Regions from separate parts of the Pseudoalteromonas sp. APC 3893 genome, predicted to be linked through region 3. Evidence: predicted binding sites of a transcription regulator. Region 3 holds the regulator's gene; each other region holds the start of a gene.
The links. The regulator sigma-54, encoded in region 3, starts transcription at its own class of promoters, with help from an activator protein. The targets are predictions, from matches to a motif close to GTTGGCACGNNNNTNGNNT.
Positions count from the first base shown of each region.

Region 1: a site for sigma-54 is predicted at 2,415-2,433, ahead of QMA12_RS00395 (DUF1328 family protein). Genes of this name have one in related genera too.
Region 2: a site for sigma-54 is predicted at 1,057-1,075, ahead of fliE (flagellar hook-basal body complex protein FliE). Genes of this name have one in related genera too.

Region 1 is NZ_JASDCD010000001.1:81,008-91,840, forward strand. Features, by position in the region: gene QMA12_RS00385 (TonB-dependent receptor) at 1-1,685, opposite strand, end outside; gene QMA12_RS00390 (hypothetical protein) at 1,961-2,152, opposite strand; gene QMA12_RS00395 (DUF1328 family protein) at 2,205-2,375, opposite strand; gene QMA12_RS00400 (OadG family transporter subunit) at 2,911-3,156, shown strand; gene oadA (sodium-extruding oxaloacetate decarboxylase subunit alpha) at 3,167-4,951, shown strand; gene QMA12_RS00410 (sodium ion-translocating decarboxylase subunit beta) at 4,963-6,093, shown strand; gene QMA12_RS00415 (hypothetical protein) at 6,262-6,438, shown strand; gene QMA12_RS00420 (peptidoglycan DD-metalloendopeptidase family protein) at 6,640-7,953, opposite strand; gene tyrS (tyrosine--tRNA ligase) at 8,104-9,303, shown strand; gene QMA12_RS00430 (cobalamin biosynthesis protein) at 9,358-10,302, opposite strand; gene mtnN (5'-methylthioadenosine/S-adenosylhomocysteine nucleosidase) at 10,304-10,833, opposite strand, start outside.
Region 2 is NZ_JASDCD010000003.1:246,579-257,411, forward strand. Features, by position in the region: gene fliF (flagellar basal-body MS-ring/collar protein FliF) at 1-666, opposite strand, end outside; gene fliE (flagellar hook-basal body complex protein FliE) at 687-1,019, opposite strand; gene QMA12_RS07185 (sigma-54 dependent transcriptional regulator) at 1,187-2,608, opposite strand; gene QMA12_RS07190 (ATP-binding protein) at 2,605-3,717, opposite strand; gene QMA12_RS07195 (DNA-3-methyladenine glycosylase I) at 3,844-4,431, shown strand; gene QMA12_RS07200 (sigma-54-dependent Fis family transcriptional regulator) at 4,503-5,939, opposite strand; gene QMA12_RS07205 (flagellin) at 6,101-6,883, opposite strand; gene pseB (UDP-N-acetylglucosamine 4,6-dehydratase (inverting)) at 7,094-8,095, shown strand; gene pseC (UDP-4-amino-4,6-dideoxy-N-acetyl-beta-L-altrosamine transaminase) at 8,104-9,267, shown strand; gene QMA12_RS07220 (aldo/keto reductase) at 9,264-10,148, shown strand; gene QMA12_RS07225 (Gfo/Idh/MocA family oxidoreductase) at 10,209-10,833, shown strand, end outside.
Region 3 is NZ_JASDCD010000011.1:132,659-143,491, forward strand. Features, by position in the region: gene mgtE (magnesium transporter) at 1-740, opposite strand, end outside; gene QMA12_RS13650 (HPr family phosphocarrier protein) at 846-1,118, opposite strand; gene rapZ (RNase adapter RapZ) at 1,139-1,981, opposite strand; gene ptsN (PTS IIA-like nitrogen regulatory protein PtsN) at 2,002-2,454, opposite strand; gene hpf (ribosome hibernation promoting factor) at 2,459-2,746, opposite strand; gene QMA12_RS13670 (RNA polymerase factor sigma-54) at 2,777-4,273, opposite strand; gene lptB (LPS export ABC transporter ATP-binding protein) at 4,342-5,067, opposite strand; gene lptA (lipopolysaccharide transport periplasmic protein LptA) at 5,064-5,591, opposite strand; gene lptC (LPS export ABC transporter periplasmic protein LptC) at 5,581-6,135, opposite strand; gene kdsC (3-deoxy-manno-octulosonate-8-phosphatase KdsC) at 6,132-6,683, opposite strand; gene QMA12_RS13695 (KpsF/GutQ family sugar-phosphate isomerase) at 6,684-7,655, opposite strand; gene QMA12_RS13700 (calcium/sodium antiporter) at 7,679-8,650, opposite strand; gene mlaF (phospholipid ABC transporter ATP-binding protein MlaF) at 8,906-9,721, shown strand; gene mlaE (lipid asymmetry maintenance ABC transporter permease subunit MlaE) at 9,721-10,500, shown strand; gene mlaD (outer membrane lipid asymmetry maintenance protein MlaD) at 10,515-10,833, shown strand, end outside.

The DNA.
Region 1 (10,833 bases), on a different contig from region 3:
CCTTTTTCGGTGCGTTTTTCATAACCGAAGCTAACAGCTAAAGGTGCTCCAGCACCTGGTATTTCAATAAAATCAAGACTGCCGTTTACGCTGGCAGTAAAAATTTCTTGGCTGTATTTTTGTTGTTGTAAAGCAATAGCTTGAGCGTATCCCGCCATTTCTTCAGTAATAGTTCCAAAGCCACCAAAAAGATCTATAGGTACACAGCTTGAGTCACCATTTTTACATGTTTCTCCATCTGTAGTATCTAAAGCATTTTGAATATTAGTTAGATTGGTATAGCCACCGCGAACGGTTGTCCGGTTTGATTCACCATATTGATAGCTCGCATCGTATTCCCAATCATCTAAAAAATAGCCTTTAACACCAGTTACAATTTGAAACTGAGTACTATCAAAGCGCTCTGTACGAGCTCCAAGCTCTAATGTACGTCGTCTTAATTGAACAGTTAGATAATCAGCTTCATCAACAATTCCGTTTCCATTTACATCTTGCCAGTTGCTGGAATCTAAGCTGCCTTCACCGAGTGCTTGTGCTGCACCATCAAGCATAAACTGTAGTGCTTGCTCACCAATAAATGGGTTTGCTAGAGGTAAATTAAAGCTTGAGCCAAATGTACCAGAGGGAGCGACTTGGGTATCTACACTCGTATTTGTAAAATTCACTGAAGAATATACTTGATGATCATCAGTAATATAGTAATTACCTAGAGCCGTTGCTGAGTAGCGTTCAGAGGGGGTTTGATAAAAATTGTAGGGATTAAAGTTAAACACACTACAAGTATCAGACTCTAAAGTACCATCGTTTCTAAATTGCCCTGCGCCAGTTTGGCCAGCTCCAACGATAGCAAAGCGAGTCGGAAATGCCGTAGTAGAACCACCGCTTTCAACAGAGTTAGGGCCGCTACATTCCTCTGGAGCAGGAATTGGTGGTTCGCTATTTAGAAATTGCTCATAGTTTGCACCGCTCGCAGTTTCAATACCTAAAAGACCGAGAGGACGATCACCTAATAATATTTGATCTCGTTTCATCCAGCCAAGAGAAAGTACAACATTACCTTTATCATCAGCTAAATTTGAGCCTAGAGTTAAACTGAAACTATCCTTATCACCATCACCATCACCTGTTTCAGAATGTTTTGCGTCAAAAACCACCCCTTGAAAGTCGTCTTTCAGAACAATGTTTACTGCCCCAGCAATTGCATCGGAGCCATATACTGCTGATGCACCACCAGTGACAATATCAATACGTTCAATCAAAGCGCTCGGGATTGTTGAGCTATCAACTGCACCATTATAATTGTATGGGATCATACGACGGCCGTTCATTAGTACTAATGAACGTTGTGCGCCCAGACCCCTTAGGTTTATAGTTGCTGCTCCTCCGGAACCATTATTTACATTACTGCCATCTCCAGGAACTGTTGCAGGAAGGCTTCTTAAAATTTGTTCTACCTCAGGCTCTTGTTGGAATCCAAGCTCTTTTTCTCCAATTGATATTATTGGGCTGGCGGATACAGCTCCAGGTTGACGTATTCGGCTACCTGTAACTGAAATAACTTCTACATCTTTTTCTATCGTTGTTTCTTCTTCGGCTATCGTGAGGGGGGTATAAATTAATGCAGTTGATATAAATCCTGCGCTGAAGGCTGATTTTACACCGAGTGACACTTTATTTTTTAACATTGTAATCTCCCAAATATTTATAATAATTAGGCTAAAAACAACTGAAGGTACGCTAACGATACCTTTAATTAGCTATTTAAAGATAGTTGCAAATTTAGGACATACAAATAATAAATTTTTAGAAAAAAATATTTGCTCCAGTTTTTCAGTAAAATTAGTAGTGTGTAAGTTTGATATTTAGAGGTATTTTTTGAGGGGGGGATAGGTGACAGATCGTTTAAAGTAAACAAAAAACAACTCAGGTGAGTCGTTTTTTGTTTACTATTAATTATGGATTAACAGTTAGTTTCTTCAGCATTTACGCCTTCTTTAACTTCTTCACAGGCGTCTTCAACACCATTTTGTACGTCTGTTACTGCTTCATCAATGCGCTCACCAGCTTCTTCTGCATGATTGTCTTCACAACCCATGATAAAAAAACTTGCGAAAAGTGCGATAACGGCTGTTTTGACTGTTGTTGATTTCATAATGTAATTCCTTGTAAGTAATGTATGTATTAGTGTTTAAATTAATTTCCTGTTAAGGGGTTTTGCCTCTAAGCGCACCTGAAACGAGTGAAATAACTAATAATACTAAAAAGATAAAAAATATAATTTTGGCAATTCCTGCTGCGGCACCTGCGATACCACCAAAACCTAACACTGCAGCAATAAGTGCAATAACTAAAAATGTAATTGTCCAGCGTAACATTGTTGTCTCCTTGGTTTGTAAATTTGTTCGATATGGTTAATGCCAGTTATGTGCCATAAATAAAAGTACTTTAAAATCAATGTCTAATAGGGTTATTACAAAGAAAGACAAGCGCACTGTAAGTAATATTTACTTTATTACGTGTAACTTATTCTTAAAATAAAAAATAACGTGTTATTAAATGCCTTCCTTGGTAAGACCAATTTAACATGGTGAGGCATTTCCTCTTAAATTTAGTGCAGATTCAAACTGCTATCATGATTTTTTAATCAACAGTATGCAGGATAGTTATAACTTTTAACTATATTCATTATTTATATTGTCTATATCTCAGAAAATAATAGCAAAATGTACGGTGTTAACTTTAATGTGGATATGTTAGCTTAATATTAATTGGTTTTACCAATTTACAAAGTGTTGGACTTGGTCTATTTCTTTGTTATGATTGGTGCATAATTATTTATATAAAGTGATTTTTTACCTGTTTTAGGTTGGTAAATTAAAACTATAAGTTTAGTAATCAAGGGGGAGCAGCATGGACATAGGACAACTACTTGCGACAGCAGCAAATTTAATGGTCACTGGAATGGTGGGCGTTTTCGTATTCTTATCGCTGTTAATTTCAGCAATTATCTTTATGTCTAAAATAATGAGCCGCTTTGAAGAACCTGTGGTTGAGGCTGCTCGTACACCATCTATTAAAGCCCAAGGTGTGCCAAGTGCACATGTTGCTGCTATCAGTGCTGCAATCGCTCAGTACAAAAATAAACAAAAATCATAAGGGGTGACTCATGGCTAAATTAAAATTAACTGAGCTAGTACTCAGAGACGCGCATCAATCTTTATTAGCAACACGTATGCGTTTAGACGATATGCTACCAATTGCTGAAAAACTTGATAATGCGGGTTATTGGTCTATTGAATCTTGGGGTGGGGCAACGTTTGACTCATGTATTCGTTACTTAGGTGAAGATCCGTGGGAACGCATCCGTGCGCTTAAAAAAGCAATGCCAAACACGAAGCAACAAATGCTACTTCGTGGGCAAAACCTTTTAGGTTACCGTCATTATGCTGATGACGTTGTAGAAAAATTTGTTGAACGTGCCCACAAAAATGGTGTTGATGTATTTCGTATTTTTGATGCGATGAATGATGTGCGAAATCTTGAAACTGCAATTAAAGCCGCTGTGAAAGTGGGAGCTCATGCACAAGGCACGATTTCATATACTGTCAGCCCAGTGCACACACTTGATATGTGGCTTACTTTAGCCAAGCAGTTAGAAGATTTAGGCTGTCACTCAATTTGTATTAAGGATATGGCAGGTTTGCTTAAGCCTTATGATTGTGAGGAATTGATTAAAGGGCTAAAAGAAACCGTTTCTATTCCTATCGCTATGCAATGTCATGCAACAACAGGTTTGAGTACAGCAACTTATCAAAAAGCCATAGATGCTGGTATTGATATGCTTGATACCGCTATTTCATCAATGAGTATGACCTACGGTCACAGCGCGACGGAAACAATAGTATCAATTGTCGAAGGTACTGAGCGTGATACCGATCTTGATTTAAATCAGTTAGAAGAAATCGCGGCTTACTTCCGTGATGTGCGCAAAAAGTATGCGGCATTTGAGGGGAGCTTAAAAGGTGTAGATGGCCGTATCTTGTTAGCTCAAGTGCCAGGTGGCATGTTAACTAATATGGAAAACCAGCTAAAAGAGCAAGGCGCAGCAGATAAACTGGATCAGGTTCTACTTGAGATCCCACGCGTACGTGAAGATTTAGGTTTCTTACCATTAGTTACACCAACTTCACAAATTGTTGGTACTCAAGCAGTATTGAATGTATTGACCGGTGAACGTTATAAAACCATCACAAAAGAGACTGCAGGTGTACTTAAAGGCGAATATGGTTCAACACCAGCGCCAATGAATAAAGAATTACAGGAACGTGTACTTGATGGTAGTGAGGCAATTACTTGTCGCCCTGCTGATGTACTGCAACCAGAACTTGAAACATTGCAAGCTGAACTACTAAAAGAAGCACAAGAACAAGGTTTAGACCTTGCTGATGAGCAAATTGATGATGTATTAACATATGCATTATTCCCACAAATTGGTTTGAAATTTCTGAAAAACCGCAACAACCCAGATGCGTTTGAAGCGGTGCCAAGTGCTGAGTCAGCTAAGCAAGACAAACCTTCTTCAAGCAATAAATCTAATAACAACACAGTTAAAGCTGAGCAGTACAGCGTAAAAGTTGATGGTAAAGTATATGATGTTGTCGTTGCACAAGGCGGTGAACTAAAAGAGGTAACACTCAAAGACAGTGAGTTAATTCCGCAGTCTGCGTCGGTAGCATCGGGCGAAACTTTGAATGCTCCGCTTGCAGGTAACATCTTCAAGATTAAAGTGAAAGCGGGTCAAACAGTTAACGCAGGTGATGTTGTGATGATTATGGAAGCGATGAAGATGGAAACAGAAATTCGCGCTACTCACAGTGGAACTATTGCTGAACTTTTAGTTGCTGAAGGTGACTCTGTTGCCACAGGCGAAGCAATGATTGCAATGGCTTAGGAGTATAGAGGATGGACGCGTTATTAAACCTCTGGCAAGCAACGGGTATAGCAAATTTCACTTTTCCTGCGTTAATCATGATTGCAGTAGGGTGCCTATTGTTGTACCTCGCAATTGCACGAAACTTTGAGCCACTATTACTATTACCAATAGGCTTTGGTGCAATCTTAACAAATATTCCAGTAGCGGGCTTATCAGACCCTGGTGGCTTATTATATTACGTTTATCATATTGGTATTGATACTGGTGTGTTTCCGTTACTGATCTTTATGGGAGTAGGGGCACTGACAGACTTTAGTGCCTTAATTGCAAACCCGAGAATGATGTTGCTTGGTGCTGCGGCTCAATTTGGTATTTTTGCTACATTATTTGGGGCGATTTTACTTAACTATGTACCAGGCTTTGAGTTCTCATTACAAGATGCATCAGCTATCGCTATTATTGGTGGTGCTGATGGCCCAACGGCTATCTTCTTAGCATCAAAATTAGCGCCTGATTTATTAGGTGCAATTGCAGTGGCTGCTTATTCGTATATGGCTTTAGTACCAATTATTCAGCCGCCAATTATGCGCGTACTTACAACGCCTGAAGAACGCAAAATTCAAATGCCACAATTACGTACAGTGTCTAAGAAGGAAAAAATTATTTTTCCTCTAATGGTATTGGGCTTAACTATGTTGTTTTTACCTGCGGCAACACCGCTAGTAGGTATGTTTTGTTTAGGTAACTTAATGCGTGAATCAGGTGTGGTTGATCGATTAAGTAACAGTGCACAAAATGAGATTATCAATATCACAACGATTTTTTTAGGTTTAGCTGTAGGGTCTAAATTAGCCGCAGACAAATTCTTAACTGTCGAAACGCTGGGTATTTTAGCGCTAGGTGCACTGGCGTTCTCTATAGGTACAGCATCGGGTGTATTTATGGCGAAAGGTTTGAATAAGTTTTCCAAGTCACCGATCAACCCTTTAGTTGGCGCGGCAGGTGTTTCTGCAGTACCAATGGCTGCTCGAGTCGTTAATAAAGTTGGTCTTGAGAATAACCCACATAACTTCTTGTTGATGCATGCAATGGGGCCAAACGTAGCAGGTGTACTTGGTAGTGCCGTTGCTGCGGGTATTTTGTTAGCACTTGTAGGTTAAAATACAACACCAGTGCTCTTAATTTTGAGCACTGCTGAAGTAAACTTTTACTTCCAACCGACTGGCGCAGTTTATACTGCGCTTTTTTTTTTGCCTGCTTTTTAGGTATACTCGAATTTCGTCTTACTAATTACCTTAATTTAGCACCTGAACTTAAAAGGCAGTAGTATGAATATCTTTGTGATTTTAATCTCTTTGTTTGTCGCTCTTGTTATTCTGGTGCCACTACTTGAAAAGTACCAATCAAAAATGGGCTTAGAGGGGGCAACTAAATATGCGAAATATATTTGGCCATTAGTCATGATTTCATTGGTTGTGCAGTTGATTTATATGTTGGTGCGGTAGCCGTCAGTTTTAAGCTGCTCGGTGTTAAAATGGGCTGCGTAGGTTGTGGTTGAGCACCCCGAAACCCAACGAAAATACCCTATCAAGAAAAAACCGTTGCTATTTGCATAGCAACGGTTTTATATTTTCTGACCGCTGACCGCTGACCGCTGACCGCTGACCGCTGACCGCTGACCGCTGACCGCTGACCGCTGACAACTCTTACTTAAGCGCTAACTGTAGCTCTCTGTTGCGCTCTAATTGCGCTAAGAACGTATCTGCAATTGGCTTAAACTTCGCAAGCTCTGCGCGTGGTAATGGCTCAGACTTAGGTAGTTTAACTGTTTTAGGGTTACGGTGAACGCCGTTAACCAAAAACTCATAGTGTAAGTGTGCGCCGGTTACACGGCCTGTTGCACCTACAGTACCAATTTTTTGGCCTTGCTTAACTTTTTGACCCGTTTTTACTGCGCGTTTATTTAAGTGTAAGTATTTAGTCACGTATTGTGTGCCGTGGCTTATAAATACATAGTTACCGTTATACTTGCTGTAGCCTGATTTAATTACTTTACCGTTACCTGATGCAACAACTGGCGTACCCGTACGTGCTGCGTAATCAATGCCGCGGTGCGCTTTTACTTGCCCAGTAACAGGGTGTAAGCGGCGCGGGTTAAAGCTTGAGCTAATATATTTAAAGTTAACCGGTGCACGTAAAAATGCTTTTTTCATGCTGCGGCCTTCAGGGGTATAAAAGTTATCATCGCTGTGGCGAATAGCGGCATAACGCTCACCCTGATTTATAAATTCAGCGGCAATAATTTTACCCGTGCCAATAAATTCACCATCTACATAGTGTGACTCGTAAATGAGACCAAACTGATCGCCTTTACGAATATCATTTGCAAAATCCACGTCCCAACCAAAAATATCAGCAAAGTTCATAATTTGGCGTTCGCTTAAACCTGCTGCAATACCTGAGGTCCAAAAGCTGTTGCTGATTTCACCGCCAGTTGATTTAGTTAGGGTTTCGATTTCTTTGCTGTCGATTGAGGTATCGTAGTTACCTTCTTCGTTTAAAGTCACAAATAAAGTATCTGTCTTTGAGATAACGTAGCGTAACTGCGCTAAAGACCCATCTTCAGCTGTGGCAAAACTAAGAATTTCACCAGGGTGAATTTTAGTAAGTTTGCGAGTTTCTGCGTTGGTGTTAAGTAATTTATGAACGGTTTGCGCGTTAAAACCTGCACGCTTAAAGATAAGTGCTAAATTGTCACCGTTCTTTACTTCAAAGTCGACTAGGTCATATTCTGGTAATTTTGCTGCGTCTTCTTGCGAATTTAATTCAGTTAATTGCTCAGCATCATCAACTTTAATTTGTAATTCGTAGCGCTTGCCAATTTCTAGTGCATCTGCACTGTTATCTTTAGAGGCGGTTGCTTTTTCAGAAGGAATAAGAGTCAGGGCAGCAATAGCAGAAACCAAACCTAGAATAAGCAATTTGTGTTTTTTTGGGAGTTTGTGCACAACGTGAACCATAACGTGCCTTTTTCTGCTGTCAAGATAATTAATCACTAATATTGCAGGATATACCTAATAAAGCGTTAATACCAGTGTTTTGTAGATTTAAACTGTGGCTAATTTACGCTAGAATCCCTAGGTTGACTGAATTTTTTGGAGTAATACATAGTGGATTTACAAACCGCTCTAGCAGAGATTAAACGCGGTGCAGAAGAAATATTAATTGAAGACGAGTTAGTTGAGAAACTAAAGTCTGGTAAAAAGCTTAAGATCAAGGCGGGTTTTGATCCAACTGCACCGGACTTACACTTAGGCCACACCGTGTTAATTAATAAAATGAAAACCTTCCAAGACTTAGGTCACGAAGTGATTTTCTTAATTGGTGATTTCACCGGCATGATTGGTGATCCAACTGGCAAAAATGTAACGCGTAAGCCACTCACTCGTGATGACGTGTTAGCAAATGCTGAAACGTATAAAGAACAAGTGTTTAAAATTTTAGACCCTGCAAAGACCACAGTTGCGTTTAACTCATCTTGGATGGAAAACCTAGGCGCTGCAGGTATGATCAAATTAGCTGCAAGGCAGACTGTTGCACGGATGCTTGAGCGTGATGACTTTAAAAAGCGTTATGCAAGTGGCCAATCGATTGCAATTCACGAATTTTTATACCCATTAGTACAAGGCTGGGATTCAGTTGCGCTAGAAGCTGATGTTGAATTAGGTGGGACTGATCAGCGTTTTAATCTGCTTATGGGCCGAGAGCTGCAAAAAGATGAAGGTCAAAAGCCGCAAACAGTACTGATGATGCCTCTACTAGAAGGTACTGACGGCGTACAAAAAATGTCTAAGTCGTTAGGCAACTATATTGGTATTACAGATGCGCCAAATGACATGTTTGGTAAAGTGATGTCAATTAGTGATGAATTAATGTGGCGCTATTATGACTTGCTAAGTAGCTTATCAATTGAAGAAATAGCTGCACTAAAAGAAAAAGTCGCGCAGGGCACAAACCCTCGTGATATCAAAATTGATTTAGCAAAAGAGCTGATCGCTCGTTTTCATAGTGACGATGCTGCACAAGGTGCACATGAAGATTTCATCAAACGTTTTCAAAAGAATGCATTACCTGATGATATCCCAGATGTAACAGTGACCATTGATGAAGATACTGTATTTGTAACGAATATGCTTAAAGAAGCAGGACTCGTTGCCAGCACGTCAGAAGCTATGCGTATGATCAAACAAGGTGCAGTAAAAATTAACGGTGAAGAGAAAGTAACCGATTCTAAGCTGGAAATAGCAAAAGGCAGTACGGCTATTTACCAAGTAGGTAAACGTAAATTTGCGAACATTACCGTTGCTTAATTAGCTAAGAATGAAAATTCAGTAATAGTACAAAACCAGCTTCGGCTGGTTTTTTTATATCGTTTTTATAATCTCAATACCAAGGATCACTAATAACCAAAATCCGCGAGCTTGATTTAATCGGTTTACAAGCACTGCTATATCTTCAGCTTTTGGTAGTCTGTCAGTACCTATACGCATTTTGTTAAAGCGTAGAGTTTGATACATTGCAGGTCCGCCAAGTTGCACGCCAACTGAGGCTGAGCAGGCACTGAGTAACCAACCTGAATTGCTTTGATAAAAGTGTCGGCCATAATGCTTTATATAACGAATACTTTGCTTTGTAGCTTTACTCATAGCAATTGTAAGCGTAAGCATGCGTATTGGCAGCCACTCGATAATAAATAAAAGTCCTGCAATAGGTTTTAAAAAAGTATTGTTGGGGGGAAGGTCGCTGCGCCAAGCTTGATGCATTAGGCTTAATAAATGATAACTTAAGGTCACCATAGCACCAAATACTAAATATATAAAAATGACTGTGAAATAATGGCGAGCAACTCTTAATGCAAATGTTTCCATCGCAGCTTTACATATTCCTGCACTTGAAAGCTTACTCACATCGCGTGCTACTAGTGGGCTAAGTAAATCGCGCGCGGTGGCTTTTTGATTTTGTTTAACTAAACGAGCAATACGTAACGCTTTTTTTTGTATATTTTGCCATTGCAAGCATATGTATAAAATTAAACCGGCGAGTAGCTCAGGATAATAAGCAAATTCTAGCAGCAATACCATAATAGTCATGATTACAAGAATCACTAAGCTGAAACATAATGTTGATGATAAGTAGTGATAGCTTTTAGGTTCTTTTTCACGGTATATCCGTTTACCTAACGGACGAAATACCGCCGTGAAAAATGTATTTGGATGATACCAGCTGCTTAAAGGTAAAAAGCGCTCAACCAGGAGCGCTAACAAAAACACAATAAAGTCCAAATGTTGTTGAACTAGATTGAGTAACACCTTATAAACTAACCGCTGTTAGTTTTTCAAGCAAAGCCACAACCATTTTAGAAGAGTTGACTGATGCCGTTTCTAAGTATTCTTCAAACGATTGCGGCGATTCTTTACCGGCTATGTCAGACATAGAACGAATAACCACAAAAGGGGTTTCTAAGCTATGACATACTTGAGCAATCGCAGCACCTTCCATTTCTACTGCAAGCATAGTTGGGAAATCAGCACGCGCTTTATCGATACGTACAGGGTCACACATAAATGAATCACCAGTACAAATTAAACCAACTAAGGTCTTAACGTCACTGATTTGAGCAATACTTTGCTCAGCCGCTTCAACCAGTTTAGGATGTGCTGAAAAACCAGCAGGCATTTGTGGAACTTGACCAATTTCATAGCCAAATGCAGTCACATCAACATCATGGTGGCGTACTTGTGATGAAATAACTACATCGCCCACACTTAATGAAGGATCAAAACCACCGGCAGAGCCTGTATTGATCACGCAATCGGGGTTAAAGTTATCAATCAATAATG
Region 2 (10,833 bases), on a different contig from region 3:
TAGGCCCTGCACCGCGGAGGCAATAATATCAACAATTGAGTCAACTTCTTCACTATCAAGCATTCTGCCGCGCTTGAGTGTTAAAACCACTGTAGCAGAAGGTTCTTTTTCACGACGAGCAAACACATTTTCTTTTGGAATGGCGAGTAATACCTTAGCACGGGTGACGTTTTTTAATTCTTCAATAGTACGCGCTAACTGCTGTTCACGACCATGCTTTAAGCGCTCACGCTCTAAGCGTTGACTCACACCAAAACCCATGTCTTGCATTATAATATCAGTGCCAGAACTCGGCGCTTGATCTAACCCTTCACGGGTCATAAGCAGTTTAATATTCTGATATTCACCCTCTGCAACTGAAATGACATTGCCATCCAGCTCATATTCAATCTTTTGCGCATCTAAAAAATCCAGGGTTTGAATTAACTCTTCTGTCGGCATTTTACCCAGCGGACGCATATCTGGCTGACGAGCCCAAATAATCACAAAAATTGCGATAGCTAAGCAAATAGCAAGGGCGATGATCAAAGTCACTTGGCGCAATACATCAACACCATTTAATGCGCTTAAGTAGCCTGACTTTTGCTCTTGTTGATCGTCATTATCAGCTTGGTCGATACCGCCGCCAGCTAATGCAAGGTCTGTTGATTGATTAGATTGCGCCACAATAATTCTCCACTACCTAATTAAACAGGCATGTTCATGATTTCTTTATAAGACTCAACAAGCTTATTACGAACTTGCACTGTCGCCTCAAAAGCAACCGATGACTTTTGTGATGCAATCATCACTTCAGCAAGAGATACACTGCGATCGCCCATTTCTAAAGCCGTTACTTTTTGTTTTGCTTCTTGCTGATGATTATTAACTGTATCGAGTGCATTCGTTAATAAGTCACCAAATTGTGCAGATGAAGTGGGTTGTGTTTGCGTTGGAATTACATTGCTGGTGTTACTACGGCCTGCTTCTAGAGCCATAGACTGCATTTCTTGGAATAACGCGCTATTTTGAATTTTCATAATTATCTCTGACGTTGCACTTTACTAACAACTTAACAAGCACAAAACGTGCCATAAAACAAAATAATAAAATTCAATAAGTTAGCGTTTATTTTCAATGTCAGAGTTTTGACATAGCAACGCCCAGCAGTGCTGAGCGTTACTATATAATGGAGCCCATTGAGGGGTTAGGCTGGTAATGCAATTCCTAAGTCGCGCATTTGTGCTAATTTATAACGTAGTGTTCGAGGACTTATGCCAAGAGTTTCGGCTACGTCTTTACGCTTACCTTGGCAACGGGTAAGGGTTTCCAAAATAATACGATGCTCTTTGTCTTTGAGTTCATCTTTATAAGTACCAGAGTCTAAGCTTGGTAACTCCCCCACAGGCTCTATCGACTCAGTTTTTGCAGCAATCGCTGGTGCAACGGCATCATAGTAAACCTCATTCGTTGTAGCTGGTTTACCAACAAACGGGGTGACAGTTAAATTCTCAATGAAAATAGCACTTTCATCGATGACTTCACCTTGGCGTAAGATCAACGCCCGCTGAATCACATTATCGAGCTCACGTACATTGCCCGGCCATGCATGAGAGAGTAATTTTTGCTGTGCTTTTTCACTAAGCTGCGCGAGTGATTCTTTACTTTTAGTTAAATGACGTTCAATTAAATGCTTTGCTAACACTATAATGTCACCAGGGCGCTCACATAATGGTCGCCACATTAACGGAAATACATTGAGTCTGTAATATAAATCTTCTCTAAACTTATGCTCACTTACTGCCTCTTTTAAATCTCTATTACTAGTTGCAAGTACTCGCACATCAAGCTTAATTGTTTTACGCCCACCTAAACGTTCTACTTCACGCTCTTGCAATACACGTAGCAGCTTTGCTTGAAGGCTTAAGTCCATTTCGGTGATTTCATCCAGTAATATAGTACCGCCTTGGGCTTGCTCGAACTTACCAGGACAAGCCTGAATAGCCCCGGTAAACGCGCCTTTTTCATAACCGAATAAAGTGGCTTCGAGCATATTTTCAGGTATGGCAGCACAGTTAATTGCCACAAATGGTTCATTCGAGCGCTCTGACTTATCGTGAATATAACGAGCTAACACCTCTTTACCAGAGCCACTTGGGCCTAACACCATAACGCTGGCATCAGATTTTGCCACTTTACTGGCAAGCTCTAATAACTGAATACTTGATGGGTCTGCAACAATGGGACCGTCAGTTTCTTTTTCTGGCTCTGGCAAGTAACGACTCACCATATTTAATAGCACTTCAGGCGCAAATGGTTTTGCCATGTAATCAATAGCCCCCAAGCGCATGGCTTCAACTGCATCATCGATAGTGGCGTATGCTGTCATCATGAGTACAGGTAAATCTGGGTAGTTTAAATTAATGCTGCGCAATAAATCGAGCCCGCTCATCGCGCCCATTTGAACATCACTGACCACTAGCGAAAAACTGTCTTTTTTTAGTAGCAACATTGCTTGCTCAGCACTGTCGGCTGCAACACATGCAATACCCGACATTTCTAATGTGTCAATCAGTGCTTCACGAAGACCTGCGTCATCCTCAACAACTAAAATAGTGTTATTACTCATAATGCCTCCACCGGTTTAGAATCAGTACAAATAGGCAGTAATATGCTAAAACATGCTCCGCCCTCAGTATTATTGGTAACTTCAACTCTGCCTTGATGAGCACTCGCTACGGAGCTAACAACAGCTAAGCCAAGGCCTGTCCCCTGACTTTTAGTAGTAAAGAAAGGTTCAAAAAGTTTTTCAGCTTGACTCATATCAACCCCAGGCCCGTTATCGCATACACTAATACGCACATGGTCGTCTAAATGGCTGTCTCGAACTGCATTTACACGCACTAAGGCACCTGAGCCAATTACTTGAATGCTGTTATGAATTAAATTTTGAATCGCACTGGCTAAGGCCGTTTTATTACCCATAATGGCAATATCAGGCTCCGGTAAATTAACCTCAAGATCACTATTATTAAGTGCAACCATGGCATCAGCACCTGCTTTTACTTCGCTAAGAAGTTGCTGCATAGACACTTGCTCGACAACTTGTTGGTCACCGCTTTTTGCAAACAGCAGCATGTCATTCACTTGTGTTTCAAGATCTTTCAAGCGCGACATGAGCTTAGTATGAAAATTACCACGAGAAGTTTCAGGTAAACGTTTAGAGCCCAAATTAGCTGCGTATAACATAGCTGCAGATAACGGTGTGCGAACTTGATGTGCTAATGACGCCACCATTTTACCTAACGCACTCAAGCGCTGCATGTGAGCCACACGCGTTTGTAAGCGCCGTGTTTCGGTTAAATCAGTCATTAGTATTAGCTGGCCAGGCTCTGGTGCCAATGCCGTAATATCTAACTTGATTAACCGACCATCTTTTAATGAAACTTCATGGCCATCATCTTGTTGAGGACGAAAAGAGCGCTGGATTATACTAAACCATTTCTCGCCTTCGAGCGGTTCACCTAGCATATCAATGGCAATTTGATTAGCTTTAGCAATCATGCCACGACCATCTAACACAATAACGCCAGCAGGCATGGTATCAACCAAATGACTTAACCAACTCGCTTGTTGACGAAGCTCGCTAAGCTCTCCCACGTACTCTTCTTGTTGCAGGCATGGGTTATATTGATTAGCTGTGATAAATTGTGGTTTCAACACGTTTGCAAGTGCCATAGTAAACTCTCATAAAGGTTCTCTATGGTGGTAAATGCACGATCTATACCAAAATTATATTAACTAAAATTCATAAGCTTAGCTTTAAATTAACGCGACAATAAACTGACACAAGGAAAACACACTATGGCTAAAAATGTACAGTGTCGTTGCCCATGGCTTGATACTTCAAAACAAGATTATGTAACCTACCACGATGAAGAATGGGGAGTGCCTTTGTATGACGACCAAAAGTTATTTGAGTTTATAACGCTCGAATCAGCCCAAGCGGGGCTTAGTTGGTACACAATATTAAAAAAGCGTGATGGCTATCGCCGCGCGTTTGCAAATTTTGATGTTAAAACCGTAGCCTCATTTAGTGAAGCTGATATAGAGCGCTTAATGCTCGATGAGAGTATTGTGCGTAACCGGCTAAAAATCAGTGCAACAATCAACAATGCAAAGCGTTTTTTAGAAATTCAACAAGAGTTTGGCAGTTTTAGTAATTACCAATGGCAGTTTGTCGACAACCAGCCACAAGTCAGTAATTTAAATGAATTAAGTGACTACCCCGCCATTACTGAAGCATCAACGGCTTTCGCTAAGGATTTAAAAAAACGCGGCTTTAAGTTTTTAGGCCCAACTACAGTTTACGCGCACATGCAGGCATCCGGTATGGTAAACGATCACAGTAATGATTGTTTTAGAAAAGCTGAGATTATTGAAAAATATTAAGGGCTAAGTGTTAGGTACTAGGTACTAGGTACTAGGTGAAAGTTTAAAGGCTCGTTTTAACCTATCACGAATTAATCTCGTGATAGGTTATATTTTTTCATTTTTTCAACAAGGGTTGTACGTCTTACCCCTAGTATCTCAGCGGCGCGAGCAACCACGTAATCATAACGCTCTAGTGCTTGAGTAATAAGGCTTATTTCAAGCTCAGCTAAGTAGTCTTTTAATTCAATACCTTCATCAGGTAATAGCCCCGAATCAGACAAAGCTACTTCAATCTCAGGCTCTTCATCGTAATCACTAAAGCCCGTACTAAAAATATCATTAAACGCGTCACGTTCCATCAGCTCTTCAGGGTATTGAGGCTCGTAGGCATCAACTTCAATATAACGATACTTTGCAGGAAGATCTGGCACATCAACGACCTTCTCAGGAAACATAATCACCATGCGCTCGACTAGATTTGCAAGCTCACGAATATTACCCGGCCATGCGTGTTCTTTAAGGCTTTCAATGGCACGCTCAGTAAATTTAGCTGTGGTACCACTTTGCTCATTTACACGGCGCATTAATTCTTTTAGTAAAAGCGGTATGTCATCAGCCCGCTGTGAAAGAGATGGGTTTTCGATAGGAAAGACATTTAAACGATAATATAAATCTTCACGAAATGAACCTTGCTCAATCATATCTTCAAGGTTTCGGTGAGTCGCCGCAATAATACGCACATCAGCTTGTATCGCTTTCGTTCCACCAACACGTTCGTAGCTGCGCTCTTGTAACACGCGTAAAAGTTTTACCTGCATTTGCAGGGGCATATCGCCGATTTCATCTAAAAACAGCGTACCACCTTGAGCAAGTTCGAAACGACCTTTACGGGCTGAAATAGCTCCTGTAAAAGCACCTTTTTCATGCCCAAACAATTCACTTTCTAATAACTCACCGGGGATTGCACCGCAGTTTACTGGTACAAATGGCCCTGAATTACGTTTAGATAATAAATGTACATTGCGAGCAACCACTTCTTTACCCGTACCGGATTCACCTAATATAAGTACGTTTGCGTCAGTTTTAGCTACTTGCTCAATTAAAAAACGGACATCTTTAACTGCTTCTGTTTCACCAACTAACCCGTCAAACGACTTATGTGGCTTCTGGTGTTTGTGATCGCTTGGCAACATGCGTTGATATTGCTGACAATCATGCAAAAGTTGAGTAGTAACGTCGTGGTTAAATGGCTCAGAAATCAAACCCACTACATTAGCAATGCTCAGTAGTGGTTTTAAGGTCTCGCCAATCAATAAAAAAGGAACTGCAGGATAGCGCTTAATTAAGCTTTCATGATCAAACTCTTGTAACGCTCCCAAGATAACCATGCATTCTTGTTTTTGATAGTTATTGCACTCTTGTTCGAAATTTTGCTCGTCAAGGCTTAAAACAGCTTCACCAATAAATGTCAGTGAAGCATGTAAACCAATCGCACGATTATTATTATTATCTAGAATCAAGATCATTAGTCAGCGAACCACAGTTACAACAAGCTATTAGTAATTAAATTGTAAGCGAGTTTGAGAGGGATGCAAGCACTAAGCGACAGTTTTTTGACATCATTGCCAAAAAACTGCCACGAGTTAACTATAAGTAATACTTATGAATTACTTATAAAACACAAAGTCTATAATAAACCTAGTATTGACTCTGCAGATTGATTCGCTTGCCCACGAAGTGCAATGGATGCTTGAGACAAAATATCATTAGATATCTGTTGAGATATAGCCTGAGCATAATCAGTATCTTGAATACGACTTTGGCTTGCTGCAATATTTTCTTGCTGCGTCCCCAGCCCCTTAATAGTACTCGCTAAGGTATTTTGAAAAGCCCCTAACTCTGCACGTTGGCGGTTAATTTCGTCTGCTGCTTGGTCACTGATATCAATAGCAGCTTGTGCCCCCGCTTGTGTAGAGATATCAATGGTTGAGATTCCTGATGCAAAGCTACCGTCCCAGGGTGTGGTTGTTTGCGTGGTATTGCCATCAGGCCCTACTTGAAACGACACAGATTGACCATCAAATAAAGGTTTACTACCGAATGTGGCATTTTCGAATGTTTCTGATATCTGCGTTTGCAATTGCGATACTTCTTCTTGCAGTGCAGCCCTATCATTATCTGTAAGGGCACCATTACCCGCTTGAATTGAGAGCTCGCGAATACGCGACACAGCATCATTGACACTCGACAGGTTTGACTCCGCCGTTTGTGAATATGAAATACCATCATAAGCATTTCGTACAGCTTGGCCATAACCATCTTGTTGCGAGGTTAAACGGTCTATAATTTGCAAAGCCGCAGCATCATCCGCCGCAGAATTAACTTTTTTACCTGTAGCAAATTGCTCAGCAAGCTTATTACTAGTTTGCTGCGTTTGGTTTATAAGCAGGTTTGAGTTATCAATTTTCATAGCAAGCTCCGACACTCTATTTGGTTAAATTATAGCTTAATTTGCCAAATTTTATACTTTGTACCATGTTTAAACTAAATTAACTTGGCATCACACTTGCTAACTTACTCTGTTACTATGTAAAGTATTGAGAAATGTGTCAAAATTCTCACAATGCGTACTGCACTTAAATAAATAGCTACGCCAATGATAAATAACTTGGATAACATTATGTTCGACAACAAAACAATTTTAATCACCGGTGGTACCGGGTCATTCGGCAAAAAGTACGTAAAGACATTGCTTGAACGATACAATCCTAAAAAAATCATTATATTCTCTCGTGATGAATTAAAGCAATTTGAAATGCAACAGGACTTTGATCAACCATGTATGCGCTATTTTATAGGCGATGTTCGCGATAAAGATAGGCTACTTCGCGCTATGCGAGGGGTAAATTATGTGATTCATGCGGCAGCTCTTAAGCAAGTGCCTGCTGCAGAATATAACCCTATGGAATGTATTAAAACAAATATTAACGGGGCTGAGAATGTAATTGATGCCGCCTTAGATAATAATGTTGAAAAAGTAATAGCGCTTTCTACTGATAAAGCAGCCAACCCGATTAACTTATATGGCGCAACAAAACTTGCTTCTGATAAGCTATTTGTTGCTGCTAATAATATTGCGGGTGGACATAAGACGACGTTTTCTGTAGTTCGATACGGTAATGTTGTGTGTTCACGGGGTTCTGTTGTGCCTATTTTTCAAAAGTTTATTGACCAAAGCCGCGACCACATTCCAATCACTCATGAAGAGATGACGCGTTTTTGGATTAGTCTGCAGCAAGGTGTAGATTTTGTTTTGACTAACTTTGAACGAATGTTAGGTGGTGAGATTTTCGTTCCTAAAATACCTTCTATTCGCATTATTGATCTTGCCAAAGCCATGGCGCCCGACTTACCTATTAAAGTTATCGGTATTCGTCCTGGTGAGAAGCTTCATGAAGTAATGTGTCCTGCAGACTTATGTTTTGAAACCTACGAATATAAAGACCATTTTGTAATTGCCCCAGGCATCAAGTTCAGTAGCCGTAGCAATGACTTTACCGTGAATGCAATTGGCGAAAAAGGTAAAAAAGTAAAACAAGGCTTTGAGTATAACTCTTTAAGTAACCCACACTATATGACCCTTGAAGAAATCAAAAACTTCAATGTCCAAGCATTGCTGTAATACTTATGATGATGAACAAGGTAATTCCTTACGGCAAGCAAAGTATTTCACAAGACGATATTAATGCCGTTATTGATGTCTTAAAATCTGACTGGTTAACACAGGGGCCTGTTGTTCCTGTATTTGAAAAGGCAATCGCAGACTACTGTGGTGCAAACGATGCTTGCGCTACAAACAGTGCAACTTCAGCCCTGCATATTGCTTGTCTTGCTCTAAGTGTTGGTGAAAGTGACTTGGTATGGACTTCGCCAATCTCTTTTGTAGCTTCAAGCAATTGCGCGCTGTATTGTGGAGCAGAAGTAGACTTTGTTGATATTGACCTTGAAACGGGCAATATGTCGGTTACAGCCCTTAAAGAAAAATTAATAGTTGCCAAGCATAACAAGCGACTTCCCAAAGTGGTTATCCCTGTTCATTTAGCAGGTCAATCATGCGATATGGTCGCGATAAATGAACTTGCCAAAGAGTATGGCTTTAAGATCATTGAAGATGCCTCTCATGCTATTGGGGCGACGTATAAAAACAAGCCTGTTGGCAGCTGTGAGTACTCAGACATTACTGTTTTTAGCTTTCACCCTGTAAAGATCATCACTTCAGCTGAAGGTGGTATGGCGGTTACTAACTGCGAAAAACTCAATAAGAAAATGAAGCGCTTACGCAGTCATGGCATCACTAACAATCCAGATGAAATGACTGAACCTAGTCATGGTCCTTGGTATTATCAACAAATTGAGCTTGGCTTTAATTATAGAATGACTGACATACAAGCAGCATTGGGGCTAAGCCAATTAAAACAACTAGATAACTTTGTAAGAGTACGTAACGACATTGCAAAAACATATGACCATGCGTTTGCAAATCCAGCTGTAGCTCATTTAATACAATCGAATGATTGTTACTCTAGCTACCATTTATATATTGTTCGATTAACGCAGTGTGGCGTAGAAAAACACAAATCAGTCATTACAGGCATGCGCGAGCAAGGAATTATTGCTCACTTGCATTATATACCCATTCATTTACAACCCTATTATCAAGCATTGGGCTTTTCTGAAGGCGATTTTCCAAACGCTGAAACATATTACAAACAGGCTGTTACAATTCCTGTGCATCCAACAATGACAGCGCAAGAGCAGCAATTCGTTATCAATACATTGATTGGTTTAGTATGAAGCTTGCTCTAGGTACAGTGCAATTTGGCTTGGACTACGGTGTTAGTAATAAGCATGGTCAACCTAGCATTGCCAAGGCTCATGCCATTTTAGATATTGCAAAAGACGCCGGTATTACTACATTAGATACAGCACTTGGTTACGGTGAGAGTCACCAAGTGTTGGCATCCTATCCTCCGATTAATGACTGCTTTAACATAGTTACTAAGTTACCCCCACTACAAAAAGAGCAATTTTCTAATAAGGATACAGATCATTACATTGCATTAATTGAGCAATGTTTTTCAGATTTTAAAACTCAAAAACTAAACGCAATCCTATTTCACCAAGCAAGCGACATTGAGAAACTAGGTGTAGCGCCCATTTTAGCGTGTTTAAAACAACGACAATTAGAAAGTCAATTAGCGGGTAAAGGTGTTTCTTTGTATTCAGGTGCAGAGGTGGATAGCTTCAAACAGTTGAGCGAAATTAACCTTGTGCAAATACCTTACAATGCATTTGATACCTACTTTAAACATACTGGCGCTCTTTCATTACTAAGTAAAAACAAAACACAAGTGCATGCTAGATCTTGTTTTTTACAAGGCTTGTTATTAATGCCAATCAATGAGTTAGCTAGTTACTTTAAACCTTGGAAGCAAGATTTATTATCATTTCATCAGTTAGCGCAGCATCTTAGTGTGTCGGCACTAACACTCAGCCTTGCATATGCTTTAAAAGAAGATGAAATAGATAAAATAGTGGTCGGTGTGAACTCAGAGTCTGAGTTAGAGCAAATTTTAGAGGCCTATCAGAGCAGCATCAAAATCTCTCACGACGTGCTCAAAGAAATGACTGTTAATGATCCAAGACTCACCAATCCAGCAAATTGGCAACTATAAATAGTTTAGAAAAAAGATTGATTGCCGATAAATGGCTATGATCAAAAAAGGCAGATATATATGAATGACAACAATAAACAATTAAAACTTGCCTTCATTGGCGGTGGCAATAACTCAGCTGTAGGCTATGTTCACTTCGCCGCAAGTCAACTCGATAACAAGTTTGCAGTTGTTGCAGGTGCCTTTTCAAGAAACCCCGATGAAAATAGTGCTACAGCGCAGAGATGGGGAGTTTCAGAAAAGCATTTATACAACAATTGGGAAGAACTTGTAGAGCAAGAGAAAAACCATGTTGATGCATTTGTTATACTGACACCAACACCCCATCATATTGAGGTAATAACCACGCTTCTGAGGGCGAACTTACCGATTATTTGCGAAAAAGCCCTTGTAACCGGCCCTGCAGAAGTCGCTGAAATTGAAGCCTGCTACGATAAAAATAAACACTTTCTAGCTGTTACATACAACTACAGTGGCTATGCGATGGTCAGAGAGTTGAAACACCTAGTAAAGCAAGGTGCCCTTGGCACTATCCAAAAAATTCACCTTGAAATGCCACAAGAAGGATTCAGAAGGCCGCCAGATATTGCAGGTAAACCATCGATGCCACAAGCATGGCGTTTAAAAGATTTTGAAGTGCCAACTATTTGCTTGGATTTAGGGGTGCATTTACACCACTTATCAA
Region 3 (10,833 bases):
CGGCCAAGCAAATGGTCATTATCATCAACGACGGGTGCCGATATCCAATTGTGTCGCTCGAATAGTTGGGCAACTTCGCTTTCATCCATGGCGATTGAAATTGATTCGCAGTCTTCATCCATTAAGTCGCGAATGATTTTATCTGGCGGGTTAGTCAAAAGCGTTGTGAGTGACATAGCACCGAGAAAACAATTGTGTTTATCTACAACGTATAAGTCATCGGTACCTTCCGGTAACTCTCCGCGTAGGCGTAAATATCGAAGCACCACATCAATTGTAACGTCAGGACGAATAGTCACCGTATCAGTGTTCATAAGAGCGCCAGCAGAGCGTTCTTGATATGAAAGTGCTTGTGTTGCACGCTCTCTATCTTGGCTATCCATGGCCCCAACTACGTCTTGGTAGACGGTATCAGGTAGGCTTCTTAAAACCTCTCCTAAGTCATCATGACTCATGTCTTCTGTCGCCGCAGCTATATGCTTCGGCTCCATTTGCGCGATGATACCTAATCGTACGTCTTCAGAAAGCTCCTCTAAGACATCACCTTGTACATCAGGATCAACTAATTGCCAGAGTAGTTTACGGATCTTGTGCGGGGAAGATTCGAGTAATAGTGCTGTGTCACAAGGAGCTGTTTTTGCCAACATTCGCCTAACTTGAACAAATTGACCACTATTGAGTGACTTGGTCACTTGTTTTAATTGCTGTAGTGGGTAATCTTGTTCAAAAGCTTCTGGCATTGGCGTCCTTAGGTAACAAATTTTCGGTTGGGTAGGGTGATAGTAAGCTAGCGTTTTTTGCTTTCCTATCGTTATTTAGTTTAACGCAATTTTAAATAAAGTGCGCTATTCATGTTCGTGAAAGCGTTGCTCGATTAGCTCACCTATTGCCGCTAATGCCGGCTCGGCATCTGGCCCTTCACAGACTACTTTAACTTCTTTACCTTGGCTGCTTTCAAGTAGCATTAAAGCTAAAACGCTGTCGCCAGCAGCTTGTTTATCGTCTTGATATAAGGTAATAGTCGCGTCAAACTTCAGCGCGAGCTGAGCTAAAACGCTGGCAGCTCGTGCATGTAATCCTAATTTATTTTTGATTAAAAAAGTGTCTTCTAAATGCATATCAAAGCCTATAGCAGATATTATTCTTGTTCACGATGACGAATTTTTACATTGCTATGACTCATTGCAAAACTTTCACCTATAGTTTGCGCTAAGTAGACAGAGCGGTGTTGCCCGCCGGTACAACCAATGGCAATAGTTAGATAGCTGCGGTTATTACGCTCTAAATGAGGTAGCCAGGTTTGTACAAAAGTTTGAATTTGCCATGTAAATTTTTGCACAATGCTATGGCTAGCTAAATAATCTTTGACTGGTTGATCTAGGCCTGTAAGTGGCTTTAGCTCTGGCTCCCAGTGTGGATTTGGTAAAAATCGGGCATCAAATACATAATCAGCTTCTTTAGGGATACCGTGCTTAAAACCAAAAGATTCAAAAGTGATAATTAACTTTTTATCTTTTTTACCTAAAATCTTCTCACGAATTGATTCTGCTAATTGGTGAACGCTCAACTCTGTTGTATCAAGAATAAAATCAGCACGAGTGATCAATACATCAAGCAATACTTTTTCTTGTTTGATAGCCAAATCAAGGGGCAGAGAATCTAACGATAAAGGGTGCAAACGGCGAGTTTCAGAAAAGCGTTTGATCAGCGTTTGGTCGTCACTGTCTAAATAAAATAAAGTTGGGTTTGCAAAGCCAGGTAAATACTCAAGAATGTCATTAAACTCTTCTTGTTCTTTTGGCAGATTGCGCACATCAATACTAACTGCTGTTTTATCATAGTTATCAGAAACGCTTCGTACGAGTGAAGGCAGCAAGTTCACAGGAATATTATCAACACAATAATAACCGAGATCTTCTAATACGCGAAGGGCAACAGATTTACCAGAACCCGAGCGCCCACTGATGATAATTAACTCCATGTAATGACTCCTTCACTTTCTTATGACTGCTCGACAATAACTTGGTATAAGTCGTGGTCTGATTTAGCGCTACGTAATTGTTTACAAAAATCTTTATCGTTAAGTTTATCAGCAATTGTGGCCAAGGTCTTTAAATGAAGTTGACTCTCACCATCAGGTACGACGAGTGCCACAAATATATCAACAGGACGATTATCAATCGCATCAAAATTAATGGGCGTTTCACTCACTAGTATCAGTGCTAATGGTGTATCAACACCCGTTATTCTACCGTGAGGAATAGCAATTCCACGGCCAATACCTGTGCTTCCTAGTTTCTCTCGATTAAGTAACGAGTTAAGAATTTCTTGTTCTGAAAGGTGAGGGAGTTGTTCATGAGCCAACTGGCTAATAAATTCTAAAATTCGTTTTTTGCTATTAAAAAGGACCGCAGCTTTACTGCAGTCCTTACAAGTAAGTGAACTTAGTTTCATAATATTAGTGTCGAGCGTGCTTCTCTTTGTGTTTGATAACTTGACGATCTAGTTTATCTATTAGGGCGTCAATCGCAGCGTACATGTCTTGGTGTTCTGTTGAAGCAAATAAATCAGCACCACTGAGGTGTATTGTGGCTTCTGCTTTTTGGCTTAGCTTTTCTACGTCTAAAATGACGTGCACGTTGTTTATATGATCAAAGTGCCTTTCAAGCTTTGCAAACTTATTGTGTACATAGTCTCTAAGTGAATCGGTAATTTCTACGTGACGACCAGTTAAATTCAGTTGCATAAGCATTTTCCTTCTTTGTTTTTTTACGCCTTAAATCAAGCTCTTTCTTTGATTTGACGGTGGAATAGCCAGTGACTCGCGATATTTTGCGATTGTACGTCTAGCTACTTTGATACCTTGCTCTGCCAATATATCTGCAATTTTGCTATCACTCAATGGTTTCGCTGAGTTTTCTGCGCTAATTAATTTTTTTATTAATGCACGGATCGCTGTAGACGAACATTCCCCACCGTTTTCAGTGCTTACATGACTTGAGAAAAAATATTTTAACTCAAAAATTCCTCTTGGGGTGTGCATGTACTTTTGCGTGGTAACCCGTGAGATGGTTGATTCATGCATCTCGACCATTTCAGCAACATCGTTTAATACCATAGGGCGCATTGCTTCGGGACCATGTTCAAAAAATCCCTGCTGCTGTTTAACGATGCAGTTGGTTACTTTGAGTAATGTGTCATTACGGCTTTCTAAACTTTTTATAAACCATTTTGCTTCTTGCAAGTGTGAACGAATAAACTGGCTGTCGCTACTCGATTTAACCGAGCGAGACATAGCCGCATATTGGCTGTTTACTCTAATTTTAGGCATGCTATCGGGATTTAACTCAACAATCCAACGGCCTTTAATTTTCTTTACTGAGACATCTGGAATAACGTATTCAGATTCTTCACGTACGATGCTATCCGCAGGCTTTGGGTTTAGACTGTGGATGAGTGTCATCACTTCTTTAAGCTCATCTTCCTTAAGCTTAGTCTTTTTCATCAAAGTTCGGTAGTCGCGGCTGGCTAATAAATCGATATGTTCAGTTAAAATCATTTTTGTTTCGCTAATCCAAGGAGTTGCGGGGTCAAATTGATTTAGTTGAATACATAAACATTCTTGCAAGCTACGTGCGCCAATACCAATTGGGTCAAACAACTGAATACGTTTTAGAACCGCCTGAACTTCATCAAGCTCAATTTCTTCTTCGTTATTATCTTTATTTAGGCTTTCAGCAATGTCTTCACAGCTTAAGGTTAAAATACCTGAATCGTCGATAGCTTCGACAATGGCAATCGCAATCGCCTCGTCGGTCGGACTAAATGGGGTTAGCTGTAACTGCCACATAATATATTCATGCAAGGTTTCGGTTGAAGCCCCTTGATAAATAGATTCATCTTCAGGCATCGGGCCTGATGAGCTGGCAGGAGCGGCGCTCATGTACTCATCCCAGGTCACATCCATAGCCATATCGTCACTTACTGTGTCTTTATTAAGTGCTTCACTGCTTTCTTGTTCGTATTCGCTTGGTGTCTCATCGGCAGAAGCACTTACTGTGACGTCTTCGGTATCTTGTTTTTGTTCATTTTTGCCAGCCGTTTCGTCACCAAACTCTTGCTCTTCGACTTCAAGCAGTGGGTTACTGTCGAGTGCTTCTTGAATTTCTTGCTGGAGATCCAATGTACTTAACTGCAATAAGCGAATTGCTTGTTGCAGTTGTGGAGTCATTGTAAGTTGCTGGCCCATGCGCAGCTGGAGTGATTGCCTCATTTATCTCTAACAATCCTTTTATTGTGTTGTCATAATTTAGTTTAGCAGATAGTTAGCTGAGCGTTGCTTTATAGCCTAAATTGCTCACCCAGATATACATCGCGAACTGTTTGGTTGGCAAGTACATGCTCAGGAGTTCCTGACGCAATTAACTCCCCATGAGAAACTATGTAGGCTTTTTCACAAACATCAAGGGTTTCTCTTACATTATGGTCGGTTATTAGTACACCGATGCCACGGTTTTTAAGGTGCTCGATAATCTTCTTTATATCTAACACTGAAATGGGATCAACACCAGCAAAAGGCTCATCTAACAGAATAAATTTAGGATTTGCGGCTAAAGCACGCGCAATTTCAACACGGCGGCGTTCACCACCTGACAATGCCATGCCTTGACTATCACGAATGTGTTGAATGCTAAATTCATCAAGTAGGCTATCCAAAGCTTCTTCACGGGCTGTTTTGTTTAGTTCTTTACGGGTTTCTAAAATCGCCATGAGGTTTTGGTAAACGGTCAGCTTACGGAAAATAGACGACTCTTGTGGTAAGTAGCCAATACCCAGGCGAGCACGGCTGTGCATGGGCAATAATGTAATATCGTTATCATCAATACTAATTTTACCTTTATCGCTCGGCACTAAGCCAACAATCATATAAAAAGTGGTGGTTTTACCTGCGCCATTAGGGCCTAGCAGACCAACAATACTCCCAGCACTAACTTCTAAGCCAACACTTTTTACAACTTGGCGGCCCTTGTAGCTTTTTGCTAAAAACTCGGCTTTTAATGTACTCATGGCTGGCCTTTTGATTTTTTGCTATCGACAGGTACTAAAATTGTATGCACGCGGTCATTTGAGTTTTCGCCTCTTTCAGCACTTATTAGTTGCTGTTCCATATCGTAGGTGATGCTTTTAGCGTTAATTTTTTGCCCTGCTTGGGTTACTTTCGCGTTGCCAATTAAAGTTAGCAGGCGCTTTGCTACATCGTAACGAACTTCCTCAGCACTGGCGCTCATTAGGGTGCCATCGGCTTGTTTTTCTTCAAAGTATGCAGGTTTGCCAGTGGCCACGAGTAACTGTTTGTTATCGCCTAAGTCTTCACGTTTATGTACTTCAAGGCGATCAGCTTTAATACGGCGGTTACCGTGAATAATTTCAACGTTTTTTTCAAAAATACCGACATTAGATTTCAGCTGAGCTTGTTGTTTATCCGCGCTGATTGAGACCTGATCGGCCGGTGGCATTGTATCTTGGGCAAGGCTCGAAAATGCAATGAGTAAGCTTGGAATGATAAATATGTTGGCTAGTTTATTGGTCATAATATATGGTTCGCGTATGGTTAATTAGTTCTATTACTTCGGCTTTTAAGTCGGCTTGTAATCCGCGCCCAGTAATTTTTAAATTAGGGCCGACCAACTCAACAGGTTGCTCTGAACTCATTGTTTGAAGTTCAATATCAACTTGGATGTTATCGGCATTAATGTGATCTATCATGGCATTGCTTGTGAGATTTTTCGCCGTCACATTGCCTTCTAAAACCAGCTGGTTATTTTCATACAATGTGGCTTCTGCTGCATTAATTTGCCACATTTGTTCTTGATTATATAAAGTGAAAATAGGTTCTTCAAAGTACGTGAATCCTAACTGCTGATATAGTTCCATTTTAGCAGCAGTAACTTTGTGGCTTATTTTACCTTGCTCATCAAAGGCTGTTTGTTTTAATGCCACTGCTGTGTAGTCTGGCTTGGCAATAACATCTTCTTCAACGAGCTGTTGTGTGTTTGTTTGGTTAAAGTATGGATACCAAAGCCAAACCATACAGCCAATAAATAATACGCTTAAAACTAAACGCGCACTATTCATGAGCTGGTGCCTTCGCTGGTTAGCGATTTTTTGTTTTCAAGCATTAATAAATCAGTGAGCTCTCGTACAGCGCCAAACCCACCCGGTAGCATAGTGGTATAATGCGATACGCGTTTGATTAACGGGTGTGCATCGTTCACTGCTACTGCAAAGCCAACTTGCTCCATGACTGGGAGATCTGGGCCATCATCACCAATATAGGCGATTTGCTCATCGGTTACGTTCAGCTTATCTTTAAGTTCTTGATAGGCTTGTAGCTTATTTTCTTGGCCTTGATAAATATGTTGCACTGTTAGGCTAGTCATCCGCTGCTGAACTATCTGTGAATGACGCCCTGTGATCACAGCCACTTCAAAACCACCGTTGATAAGCGCTTTAATGCCAAAGCCGTCTTTGGTATTAAATGCTTTTAATTCTTCGCCTTGGTTACCTAAGTAAATTCGACCATCAGAAAATACGCCGTCAATATCACAGATCAGCAGTTTAACTTTTTTAGCGCGGGTTTGAGCATCTAAGCTCAATGGCTGGTATAAGTCAGAAAATTGCATTTATAACACTCCTGCTTTGAGCAAGTCTTGCATATTTAGTGCACCAATGGGGTGACGATTTTCATCAATGACAATAAGACCGTTAATACGTTTTCGCTCCATAATATTAAGTGCTTCGGCGGCAAGCATATCGGCAGTTGCCGTGGTGCATGAGCGTGTCATGACTTCACTGATAAGCGTGCTATGTATATCGATACGTTGCTCTAAAATACGACGTAAATCACCGTCAGTGAACAAACCATTGAGTTGGCCACGGTTGTCCACAATTGCTGTCATGCCTAGGCCTTTGGCTGACATTTCTATTAAAGCGTCCTTAATGCATTGCGTGTCTCTAATAATAGGCGTTGAGGCGCCATCATGCATTAAATCTTTTAAGCACAGCAATAGGCGCTTCCCTAAGCTTCCGCCCGGATGCGATAAGGCAAAATCATCGGCTGTGAAGCCACGAGTTTCAAGTAGTGCTACGGCTATTGCATCTCCCATAGCAAGTGTTGCTGTGGTGCTTGCTGTTGGCGCAAGACCAAGAGGGCAGGCTTCTTTAGATACTTTAATGCATACATGAGCATCAGCCCAATTTGCCATTGACGATGTTGGATTGCTGGTCATTGCGATCATTTTAGCGCCAATGCGTTTAATCACTGGGATTATATTGAGCACTTCACTGGTTTCGCCAGAATTAGATATCAGCATGACTACATCATCACGGGTGATCATACCTAAATCACCGTGGCTCGCTTCACCAGGGTGAACAAAAAAAGCCGGTGTGCCGGTGCTTGCTAATGTGGCAGCAATTTTATTGCCAATATGGCCAGACTTGCCCATGCCGACAACGATAATTCGGCCTTGGCATTGATACATCAACTCACAGGCCTGATTAAAGTTTTCGTCTAGGTATTGAGCTATATCAACAAGGGCTTGACGTTCAATATCAAGTACTCGTTTTCCTTGTTCAATAAAATTTAACTGCGTCATTGTGTTGTCCAATTTATTCGGTACTAAGCTACTTGGCTAAAAATATAACCTTGATAAGCAACAAACGCGGCTAATAATAAGCCACCTTCAACTCTATTAATACGGCGCGCCCCTCGAAAACTCAAGGACATAGCGATTAATGCGATGGTGGCACCTATCATAATTAGCGCGTCACGGTTTGCCGCAGATGGGTCAATAATCGAAGGGTTTATAATCCCCGCTAATGGTAAAACGGCCAGTAAGTTAAAAATATTAGAGCCAACAATATTACCTAATGCTAAGTCGTCTTCGTTTTTTAGCACCCCTGCAATACAAGCTGCAAGTTCAGGCAAGCTGGTACCGATAGCAATAATAGTCAAGCCGATGACTAAATCGCTTAAGCCAAAATACTTTGCAATATCAACAGCTGAACCAACTAAAAAGTGAGAGCTTAAAGGAAGTACGACCATGCCGACGACGAGCCAAAATAGTGCTGATTTAGTTGGAACATTATCTGGCACATCATCACAGGCTTCACTAACAAATGGGTCATCAGCTTGGTTTTTAGCGCGAATCGAAATGATGATAAGCCCAGCAATAAAAACAATAAATGCAATTAGTAGCGCAATGCCTTCGGCAAATGAGAAGTAGTTATCTGAAAACACATACCAAGCAGCAATCGAAATAAGTAACACCAGCGGCATTTCTCGTTTGAGTGTTGTGGAAGATACCGAAAGCGGGCGCAACAAGGCGGTAATGCCTAATACCAACAAAATATTAGTGATATTTGAACCGACTGCATTGCCAACTGCAGTATCCGTTTTACCGGCAAGCGCGGCGGAGGCCGAAACCATCATTTCAGGCGCTGATGAGCCCATAGCAACAACAGTTAAACCGACTATTAAAGTGGGGACACCGAAATTTTTTGCCAGTGCTGCAGCACCATAAACAAAGCGATCTGCGCTCCAAACAAGTCCTGCAAATCCAAGAATTAAAATGACAAAAGAAGTCACCATTACATTACGCCAATTATTCAATATCAGATTGCGGTAAATAGTAACAAAAGCCAACCTGAAAGTATAAATAAAAGAATCGGGTCTATATCTCAGTAAGTCGTTATTTTTAGCATAGAAAAATTTATTTAAGGTTAGGTTAAGTCAGTCTCAGTAAGGCTTAGGCTGTTATTACATAGAATATTACAAAATTTTACGATTTGTTTTTTCCATCTTTGCGTAAAAAGCCTTAAAATAGGGGAAGTAGTGAAAATAGAAATGGAGAGCGACTTGTCGCAACCAATAGTAGAAATCAAGGATGTAAGCTTTTCACGGGGCGATAGAAGCATATATAAAAATATGAGCTTTAGCGTTCCGAAAGGCAAGATCACTGCCATTATGGGGCCCAGCGGTATTGGTAAAACTACCATGCTACGTTTAATTGGTGGTCAATTAAAACCCGATAGCGGCACTATTTTGTTTGAAGGTGATAATATCCCAACTATGACGCGCAAAGAGCTTTATGCAGCGCGTACCAAAATGAGCATGCTATTTCAAAGTGGCGCCTTATTTACCGATATGTCTGTTTTTGACAATATTGCGTTTCCGCTTAGAGAGCACACCCGCCTCAGTGAAGATTTAATCCGTCTTGTTGTGTTAATGAAATTACAAGCCGTAGGTTTACGTGGTGCCCAAGATTTAATGCCGTCAGAGCTTTCTGGTGGTATGGCCCGTCGTGCGGCACTTGCTCGCTCTATTGCGCTGGACCCTGAGCTTATCATGTATGATGAGCCGTTTGCTGGGCAAGATCCAATCTCAATGGGTGTGCTGGTTAAGCTAATTAAATCATTGAACCAAGTTCTTGGGCTATCTTCACTAATTGTTACTCATGATGTAACAGAGGTAATGAGTATTGCTGATCATGTAATCATTATTGCCGATCAAGGTGTCATTGGTAGTGGCTCACCAGAGCAAATGCGTAACCATGAATCGCCACTGGTACAGCAGTTCTTAAAAGGCCTTTCTGATGGGCCTGTACCGTTTCATTTCCCGGCTCAGCCTTATAATGAAGAATTACTTGGAGGGCGTAGCTGATGTTTGATTTGTTTCAAAAGCTAGGCCATAAAACATTGGGTCGATTTGCTGCACTTGGCCGCTCAACGCAAATGTTGATTGGTGCACTGTGGAATCTACCTAATTTCAGAAAAGGCACACCACTACTTATTCGCCAACTCTATATGGTGGGTTCGCAGTCGCTGCTTATCATTATGGTCTCTGGGTTATTTATTGGTATGGTGCTCGCGCTGCAAGGCTACACCGTATTAGTGGGTTATGGTGCAGAAGACAGTTTAGGGCCACTTGTTGCATTGAGTTTACTCAGAGAGCTTGGCCCTGTAGTGACTGCTTTGCTATTTGCTGGACGAGCAGGGAGTGCACTTACCGCCGAAATTGGTTTGATGAAAGCGACCGAGCAGTTATCGAGCCTTGAAATGATGGCGATTGATCCGCTTAAGCGTATTATTGCTCCTCGCTTTTGGGCTGGCTTTATTAGTATGCCACTGTTGGCGTTAATCTTCTCAGCGGTTGCAATAATTGGTGCCCACTTAGTGGGTGTTGATTGGCTAGGTGTTGATACCGGTAGTTTTTGGTCAATCATGCAGTCACAAGTGTCATTCCAACAAGATATTTTAAATGGCATGATCAAGAGCTTTGTATTTGCCATCGTTGTAACTTGGATAGCACTTTATAAAGGTTATGACTGTGTACCAACTTCGGAAGGGATCAGTAAAGCAACAACAGAGACCGTTGTACACTCATCTTTGGCTGTTTTAGGGTTTGATTTTATTTTGACAGCGGTAATGTTTACCAGCTAAAAAAGGTATAGATAATGAATTCACGGAAATTAGAAATTTTAGTTGGCTTTTTTGTCGCTCTTGGCATTGCAGCTTTTGCTATGCTGGCATTAAAAGTAGCTAACGCAGGCATTAGTGGTAGTGGCGAAACATACTTGCTAAAAGCTAAATTTGAAAATATCGGCTCATTAAAAGCACGCGCTCCAATTAAGGTGGGCGGGGTTGTCGTCGGACGTGTTGAGGCTATTTCAATCCATCCGCAAGAGTTTTTACCAGTAGTTGATATGACCATTGATGCGCAATATCAATGTCGCTTCTCAGATACCAGTTCGGTATCAATTTTAACGTCAGGTA